Regions from separate parts of the Mesorhizobium sp. RCAM 05099 genome, predicted to be linked through region 1. Evidence: riboswitches for the same ligand, from Rfam matches in the RefSeq annotation. Region 1 holds a riboswitch; the other holds the start of a gene.
The links. Region 1 has a riboswitch for S-adenosylmethionine ahead of metX (homoserine O-acetyltransferase MetX). Riboswitches for the same ligand answer to the same signal wherever they lie in the genome.

Region 2: it holds a riboswitch for S-adenosylmethionine, as region 1 does, so the genes downstream of both, AC56QQ_RS33210 (O-succinylhomoserine sulfhydrylase) here and metX (homoserine O-acetyltransferase MetX) in region 1, are expected to answer to the same signal.

Annotation. Positions count from the first base shown of each region.
Region 1 is NZ_CM185035.1:1,322,503-1,326,425, reverse strand. Features, by position in the region: gene AC56QQ_RS06545 (prephenate/arogenate dehydrogenase family protein) at 1-279, opposite strand, end outside; gene hisC (histidinol-phosphate transaminase) at 286-1,395, opposite strand; SAM riboswitch at 1,530-1,607, shown strand; gene metX (homoserine O-acetyltransferase MetX) at 1,728-2,897, shown strand; gene metW (methionine biosynthesis protein MetW) at 2,894-3,508, shown strand; gene AC56QQ_RS06525 (Stf0 family sulfotransferase) at 3,457-3,923, shown strand, end outside.
Region 2 is NZ_CM185035.1:6,696,895-6,700,817, reverse strand. Features, by position in the region: gene AC56QQ_RS33215 (ceramide glucosyltransferase) at 1-1,143, shown strand, start outside; gene AC56QQ_RS33210 (O-succinylhomoserine sulfhydrylase) at 1,153-2,340, opposite strand; SAM riboswitch at 2,398-2,475, opposite strand; gene AC56QQ_RS33205 (2'-deoxycytidine 5'-triphosphate deaminase) at 2,614-3,708, shown strand; gene AC56QQ_RS33200 (ABC transporter substrate-binding protein) at 3,808-3,923, shown strand, end outside.

The DNA of each region.
Region 1 (3,923 bases):
GCCCGGCTTCAGCGCCGGCGCAATTTCCTCGGCCACCGCGCCGGATGAGCCGACCGGCACCGAGACGATGACCAGATCGGCATCGCGGACCGCTTCTTTCGCGTCGGTGGTGTAGGAATCGCCTAGCCCAAGCTCTTGCGCCCGCGCCAGCGTCGCCGCGCTGCGGGTCGAGATGGCGACGTGACTGGCCAGCCCCTCGCGGCGGATGACGCGGGCCAGCGACGAGCCGATCAGGCCGATGCCGACCAGCGCGATCTTCTCAAACATCGGTGATGCCATGGTGCTTTAGCTTTTCAGGAATGTCGTGAGTGCGGCGACAACGCCGCGATTGGCCTCTTCGGTGCCGATGGTCATGCGCAGCGCGTTGGGAAAGCCATAGCCGGAAACGCGCCGCAAGATATAGCCGCGCGCGGTGAGATAGTCGTCCGCCGCCGCTGCGGAGTGTTTCTGGTCGTCGGGAAAATGGATGAGGACGAAATTGCCGACGCTGGGCGTCACCCGCAACCCAAGCCCCGTCATCTGTTCGCTGACCCAGGCCAGCCAGGTCTCGTTATGCGCGACGCTGCGCTCGACATGGGCGCGGTCGCGGATCGCCGCGATGCCGGCCTCGATCGCCGTTGCATTGACGTTGAAGGGGCCACGCACACGATTGATGGCGTCGACGATGTGCATCGGCGCGTACATCCAGCCGATCCGCGCCCCGCCAAGACCGATCTTGGAGAAGGTGCGGGTCATCACGACGTTCTCGGCGCTGCCGACCAGCTCGATGCCGGCTTCATAGTCGTTGCGGCGGACATATTCGGCGTAAGCCGCGTCGAGCACCAGCAGCACATGCCTGGGCAGGCCGGCATGCAGGCGGCGCACCTCCTGGAACGGCACATAGGTGCCGGTCGGATTGTTGGGATTGGCGAGGAACACGATTTTCGTGCGCGGCGTGACGGCGGCCAGGATGGCATCGATGTCGGCGCGCTCATCGGTCTCCTTGACCGCCACCGGGACGGCACCTGCCGACTGGATATAGATCTTGTAGACCATGAAGGCGTGTTCGGTGAAGATCGCCTCGTCGCCGGGCGCCAGATAGGTCTGCGCCAGCAGGCCCAGAATCTCGTCGGAACCGTTGGAACAGATGATGTTCTGTGCGTTGAGGCCATGCACCTCGGCGATCGCTTCGCGCAGCCGCCCGGCGGTGCCGTCGGGATAGATGTCGAGCTTTCCGGCAATCTCCCGCGCGGCTTCGATCGCCTTCGGCGAGGGCCCAAGCGGATTCTCGTTCGACGACAGCTTGTAGACCTTGGCGACGCCGGCCGGCGCCGTGCTCTTGCCCGGCACATAGGCGTCGATGTCCATGATGCCCACGCGCGGGGTTGGACGTGCCTGATCCGGTGTCTGCTTCATTTCGAGATATCCATCGAGAAGGCTCCCGGCAGGAGCCGCAGCGGAAATACAAGCCACGACCGGCAATGTCGAGAGGTGGCGGTGATGCCAGTGGCCGGCATTGACGGCAAGGCGGGCGAGTTCTAGAAGGGCAGCGACAGTTCCGTGGTGATTTGGCCGGTCGGCTTGCAGCCACGTTAAACAATTCGCTAAAGGGCCGTTTGCGTGACGTAACCGGCTTTGCGAAGGCATTGCCGGTTTTTTATTGTCCGCGACCGGGCGGATGAGCGCATCGGCCCGAAAATCGGCAGCGATTTTTCGAAAAGCATGATGCGGAATGGTAGAGAGATGTGATGGCCGCTCTGCGCGCTGGAAAGACCAACAACGAGGCCGACCAACCGTCGAGCCCTGTGTTGCGTTTTGGACCTGACAAGCCGCTCAAGCTCGACGCCGGCACGCTGCTGTCGCCGTTCCAGATCGCCTACCAGACCTATGGCACGCTCAATGACGCGCGTTCCAATGCCATCCTCGTCTGCCACGCGCTGACCGGCGACCAGCACGTCGCCAACACCAATCCGGTGACCGGCAAGCCGGGCTGGTGGGAAGTGCTGATCGGCCCGGGCAAGATCATCGACACCAACCGCTTCTTCGTCATCTGCTCGAACGTCATCGGCGGCTGCCTGGGCTCCACCGGCCCAGCCTCGACCAATCCCGCCACCGGCAAGCCCTATGGGCTCGACCTGCCGATCATCACCATCCGCGACATGGTGCGCGCGCAGCAGATGCTGATCGACCATTTCGGCATCGAAAAGCTGTTTTGCGTGCTCGGCGGCTCGATGGGCGGCATGCAGGTGCTGCAATGGGCGTCGAGCTATCCGGAGCGCGTCTTCTCGGCACTGCCGATCGCCACCGGCGCCCGCCATTCCTCGCAGAACATCGCCTTCCATGAGGTTGGCCGGCAAGCCGTGATGGCCGATCCGGATTGGCATGGCGGCAAATATTTCGACTACGGCAAACGCCCGGAAAAGGGGCTGGCGGTGGCGCGCATGGCCGCCCATATCACCTATCTGTCGGAAGCCGCCCTGCACCGAAAATTCGGCCGCAACCTGCAGGATCGCGAAGCGCTCACCTTCGGCTTCGATGCCGACTTCCAGATCGAGAGCTATCTGCGCCACCAGGGCATGACCTTCGTCGACCGCTTCGACGCCAATTCCTATCTCTACATGACTCGGTCGATGGACTATTTCGACCTCGCTGCCGACCATGGCGGTCGATTGGCCGATGCTTTCGCCGGCACGAAAACCCGCTTCTGCCTGGTGTCCTTCACCTCGGACTGGCTGTTTCCGACGGAGGAGAGCCGCTCGATCGTGCACGCGCTCAACGCCGCCGGCGCATCGGTGTCCTTCGTCGAGATCGAGACCGACCGTGGCCACGACGCCTTCCTGCTCGACGAGCCGGAGTTGTTTGCCGCCATCAACGGCTTCATCGGTTCTGCGGCACGGGCGAGAGGGCTCGCATCATGAGCGTCAACCGCGACCAGCGTGTCGACCTCGAGGTTGTCGCCAACCTCATCCCGCCGCAGTCTCGTGTGCTCGACGTCGGTTCGGGCGACGGCTCGCTGCTCGAACTGCTGCAGGACACCAAGCAGGTCGACGGCCGTGGACTCGAGCTGTCGCAGCGCGGCGTAAACGAATGCGTGGCGCGCGGCCTCTCGGTCATCCAGGGCGATGCGGACAAGGATCTCGAGTTCTATCCCGACAAGGGCTTTGACTTCGTCGTGCTGTCGCAGACGCTGCAGGCCACCCGCAACCCGAAGCTGGTGCTCGACGAACTGCTCAGGATCGGCAATCGGGCGATCGTGTCCTTCCCCAATTTCGGCCACTGGCGGGTGCGCCTGTCTCTGTTCCTCAACGGCCGCATGCCGGTGACCAAGGACCTGCCCTATTCCTGGTATGACACGCCCAACATCCACTTCTGCACCATCCGCGACTTCGTCAACCTGTGCGACGAGCTTGGCGCGACGGTGGAAAAGGCAACCGCGCTCGACGCCAACGGCCAGAAGATCGGCCTGTCGATGCCGTGGTGGTTCTGGAATTTCTTCGGCCAGCAGGCGGTGTTTTTGCTGAGACGGTAGCTTTGTTCGCCATGAACCTATTTCGCAAACGCCCTTTGCCAGTTGAAATTCCGCCAGACATCCTGGCTGGGATAAAAGTCGGAATTTTGATCTGCACGTCACCGCGTAGCGGCAGCAACCACCTCGCTGGGTTGATGGCAGCCGTAGGACTTGGCAACCCCCTGGAATGGTTCGGCGGCCGCCGGGTTCTCGAATTGCCGAACTATCCTCGCGATCCCCGTGCCCAGGTCCTGCGTGCCTTGACGGACGGGCGATCTACATCCGGAGTTTACGCAGTCAAACTGTTTGCCAGCCAGTTTTCCCAGGTGGCCAAGACCGTGGATCTCCCTGCCAGCCTTCCAAGATTGCGCTATGTCCGTCTGACTCGCCGCGATCTGCTTGGTCAGGCGATTTCGTGGACGCGCGCTCGTCAAAC
Region 2 (3,923 bases), 1.6 Mb from region 1:
ACTCTCATAGCCGCCTTGCTTTCGACTGTTCTCATTGTCTCAAACCTCGCCAGCATCGTGTTCGCCGCTTCGCGTCTGAGGCGACGCCGCGTCATCGCAGCGCCGGCTGGCAAGTCACAGCCGGTGTCGATCGTCGTGCCGTCGCGTGGCGTCGAGCCGTTCACGCACGAGACGCTGGAGCGCGCCTTCTCGCTCGACTGGCCGCGCTACGAACTGATCTTCTGCGTCGCCCAAGCCGACGATCCGGTGGTCGGATTGATCCGCGCCGCCATCGCCCGTTTTCCGGCGGTGCCGGCCCGCCTGTTGTTCGGCGACGACCGCATCAGCGCCAATCCGAAGCTCAACAATTGCGTCAAGGGTTGGGAGGCGGCGCGCCACGACTGGGTCATCCTGGCCGATTCCAACGTGTTGATGCCTGGAGATTACGTTCAGCACCTGATGGCGGCCTGGCGGCCGGACACCGGCCTTGTCTGCTCGACGCCGATCGGCTCGCGGCCGGACGGCTTCTGGGCCGAAGTCGAATGTGCCTTCCTCAACACGCTGCAGGCGCGCTGGCAATATGCCGGCGAGGCGCTGGGCCTTGGCTTTGCCCAGGGCAAGAGCATGTTGTGGAACAAGCCGATGCTCGACGCCAGTGGCGGCATCCGCGCCCTGGCCGCTGAGATCGCCGAGGACGCTGCCGCGACCAAGCTGGTGAACGGCCTCGGCCTGCGCGTCAATCTCGTCGCCTCGCCCTTCGAGCAGCCGCTCGGCCGGCGCACGCTCGGCGAAATCTGGTCGCGCCAGGCCCGTTGGGCGCGCCTGCGCCGTGTCACCTTCCCGCTGTTCTTCGCGCCCGAGATCCTGACTGGCGCGGCGGTGCCGCTGGTGCTCGCGCTGGTTGCGGCGGCAAGCACCGGATTCAGCCTGCCGCTGACCTGCATCGCCGTGCTGGCAGCCTTCTATCTTCCGGAATGCGCCCTGGCCTCGGCCAAGGGCTGGTATCTGTCGCCCCGCATGATCGCGGCGATGGTGGTGCGCGACATGATCCTGCCGGTGATGTGGGCACGCGGCTGGCTCGGCGGCGCCGTCGACTGGCGCGGTAACGCGATGACGATTGGCACCAAGGCGGCCGAACTGGAAGAGACGCCGTCGAGCGCCTGAAGGCCTCTGTTACTTGGCCTTCAGCGCCTGCGCGATATCCTCTAGCAGATCGTCGGTATCCTCCAGGCCGACCGAAAGCCTGAGCGTGCCAGGCCCGATGCCGAGTTCCGCGCGGGCTTCGTCGCTCAAATTCTTGTGCGTCGTGGTCGCCGGATGGGTGATCAGGCTCTTGGCGTCGCCGAGATTGTTGGAGATCAGCACGATATCGAGCGCGTTCTGCAAGGCGAAGGCCGCCTGCTTGCCGCCCTTGACGTCGAGGCAGATCAGCGTCGAGCCGCCCGACATCTGCTTCTTGACGATCGCCGCCTGCGGGTGGTCGGCGCGGCCGGGATAGATGACACGGGCGATTTCCGGCCGCTCGGCGAGGAAGTCGGCGATCTTGCCGGCGCTTTCCGTTTGCTGGCGTACGCGCAGCGGCAGTGTCTCCAGGCCCTTCAGCAACGTCCAGGCGTTGAAGGGCGACAGGCTGGGGCCGGTGTGGCGGAAATAGTCGTGCAGGTTCTCGTCAATCCACTTCTTGTCCGACAGGATGACGCCGCCAAGGCATCGTCCTTGGCCGTCAATGTGCTTGGTCGCCGAATAGACGACGATATGTGCGCCAAGCTGCAACGGTTTCTGCTGTAGCGGGGTGGCAAAGACGTTGTCGACGACGAGCCGCGCGCCGATCGAATTGGCGAGTGAGGCAACCGCGGCGATGTCGACCACTTCCAGCGTCGGGTTGGTCGGGCTTTCCAGGAAGAACAGCCTGGTGTTCGGCCTGATCGCTTTTTCCCAGTTGGCGATGTCGGTGCCGTCGACCAGCGTTGCCTCGATGCCGTACCGAGGCGCCAGGGTCTCGACCACCCAGCGGCAGGAGCCGAACAGCGCGCGAGCCGCCACGATATGGTCGCCGGCCTTGGCGCTGCACAGAAGGGCGGCAGTCACCGCCGCCATGCCCGACGCTGTGGCGCGCGCATCCTCGGCGCCTTCCAGCGCGCACATGCGCTTTTCGAACATGTCGACCGTCGGATTGGCGTAGCGCGAATAGATGAAGCCCGGCTCCTCGCCTTTGAAACGGGCTTCGGCGGCCTGCGCCGTCTCATAGACATAACCCTGGGTGAGGTACATCGCCTCGGAGGTCTCGCCGAATTGAGAACGCAGGGTTCCGGCGTGTACGAGGGCTGTCTGAGGTTTCCAGTTGCGCTTCTTGGTGCTCATCGCTCTTGTTCCAGACACAAAAAAACCGGCCGCGAAAGTCGCAACCGGTCCATACGGCCTTGCGGCCCGACGGTCCTTTAGCGACTTGTTTAACGTGGCTGCAAGCCGACCGGCCAAATCACCACGGGATAACGACCCTTTAGACCCGCGCCGCGCTTGCGTCAATTGCCGGCTTGATTAAGAGGTTTGTACCAAGCAGGTTCCGCAAAAGTGTTCCACGGTTTTGCGGCAAGAACCGGCGACAAGAAAAACGTCTGGCCTAGGAGTGGAGCCTTGCGGCAGACAGGCATTCTTCCCGATCAGGACATTTCGGCGCTGTTCCAGTCCGGTGCGCTGAAGTCGCCGCGCGCGCTCGATGCCGACCAGATCCAGCCGGCCAGCCTTGATCTTAGGCTCGGCGACAAGGCATGGCGGGTGCGGGCCTCCTTCCTGCCAGGTCCCAACCACAAGGTTTCGGAAAAGCTCGACCGGCTGAAGCTGCACGAGATTGATCTTGCCGACGGCGCGGTGCTGGAAACCGGCTGCGTCTACATCGTACCGTTGCTCGAGAGCCTTGCGCTGCCGGCGGAGATTTCGGCTTCGGCCAATCCGAAGAGCTCGACCGGGCGGCTCGACATCTTCACCCGTGTCATGACCGACCGTGGCCACGAGTTCGACAAGATTGCCGCCGGCTATCATGGGCCGCTCTACCTGGAAGTCAGCCCGCGCACCTTCCCGATCGTTGCGCGCACCGGCTCGCGGCTGTCGCAGATCCGCTTCCGCACCGGCAATGCGCTGTTGTCGGAAGCCGAGCTGCATGAATTGCATCGCACCGAGATGCTGGTCGCCACCGAGCCGCCGAATATTTCCGGTGGCGGCATCGCACTGTCGATCGACCTCAATGGCGATGAAAATGGTTTGGTCGGCTATCGCGGCAAGCATCACACCGGTCTCGTCGACGTCGACAAGCGCGCCGCACAGGAGGTCGTCGATTTCTGGGAGCCGATCCACAAGAGTGGCGCCGGCGAACTGGTGCTCGATCCCGACGAGTTCTACATCCTCGTCAGCCAGGAGGCGGTGCATGTGCCGCCGCTCTATGCCGCCGAGATGACGCCGTTCGATCCGCTGGTCGGCGAGTTCCGCGTCCACTATGCCGGTTTCTTCGATCCGGGTTTCGGCCACTCGGCGTCAGGCGGCACCGGCAGCCGGGCGGTGCTCGAAGTGCGCAGCCACGAAGTGCCGTTCATCCTCGATCACGGCCAGATCGTCGGCCGGCTGGTCTATGAGCATATGCTGAAGCGGCCGCAGGCGCTCTACGGCACCGACCTCGGCTCCAACTACCAGGCGCAGGGCCTGAAGCTGTCCAAGCACTTCCGCTCCGCGCGCTGAACCACATTGCCGTCAGGCAAAATACTTGCCTGTGCTGGCCCACCATGCTTGGCTGCCTTCTGGCCGTCAGGATGCCGGCGTTCAAGGGGAACCAAGAAAATGCGGATTTCAAAATGGATCGTATCGGCAGCGGGCGCTGCCATGCTGGTGATAGCTGTTGGCTCGCTGTCGGCGCAGGCCGCGGAGAAACTGAAAATCGGCACCGAGGGCGCCTA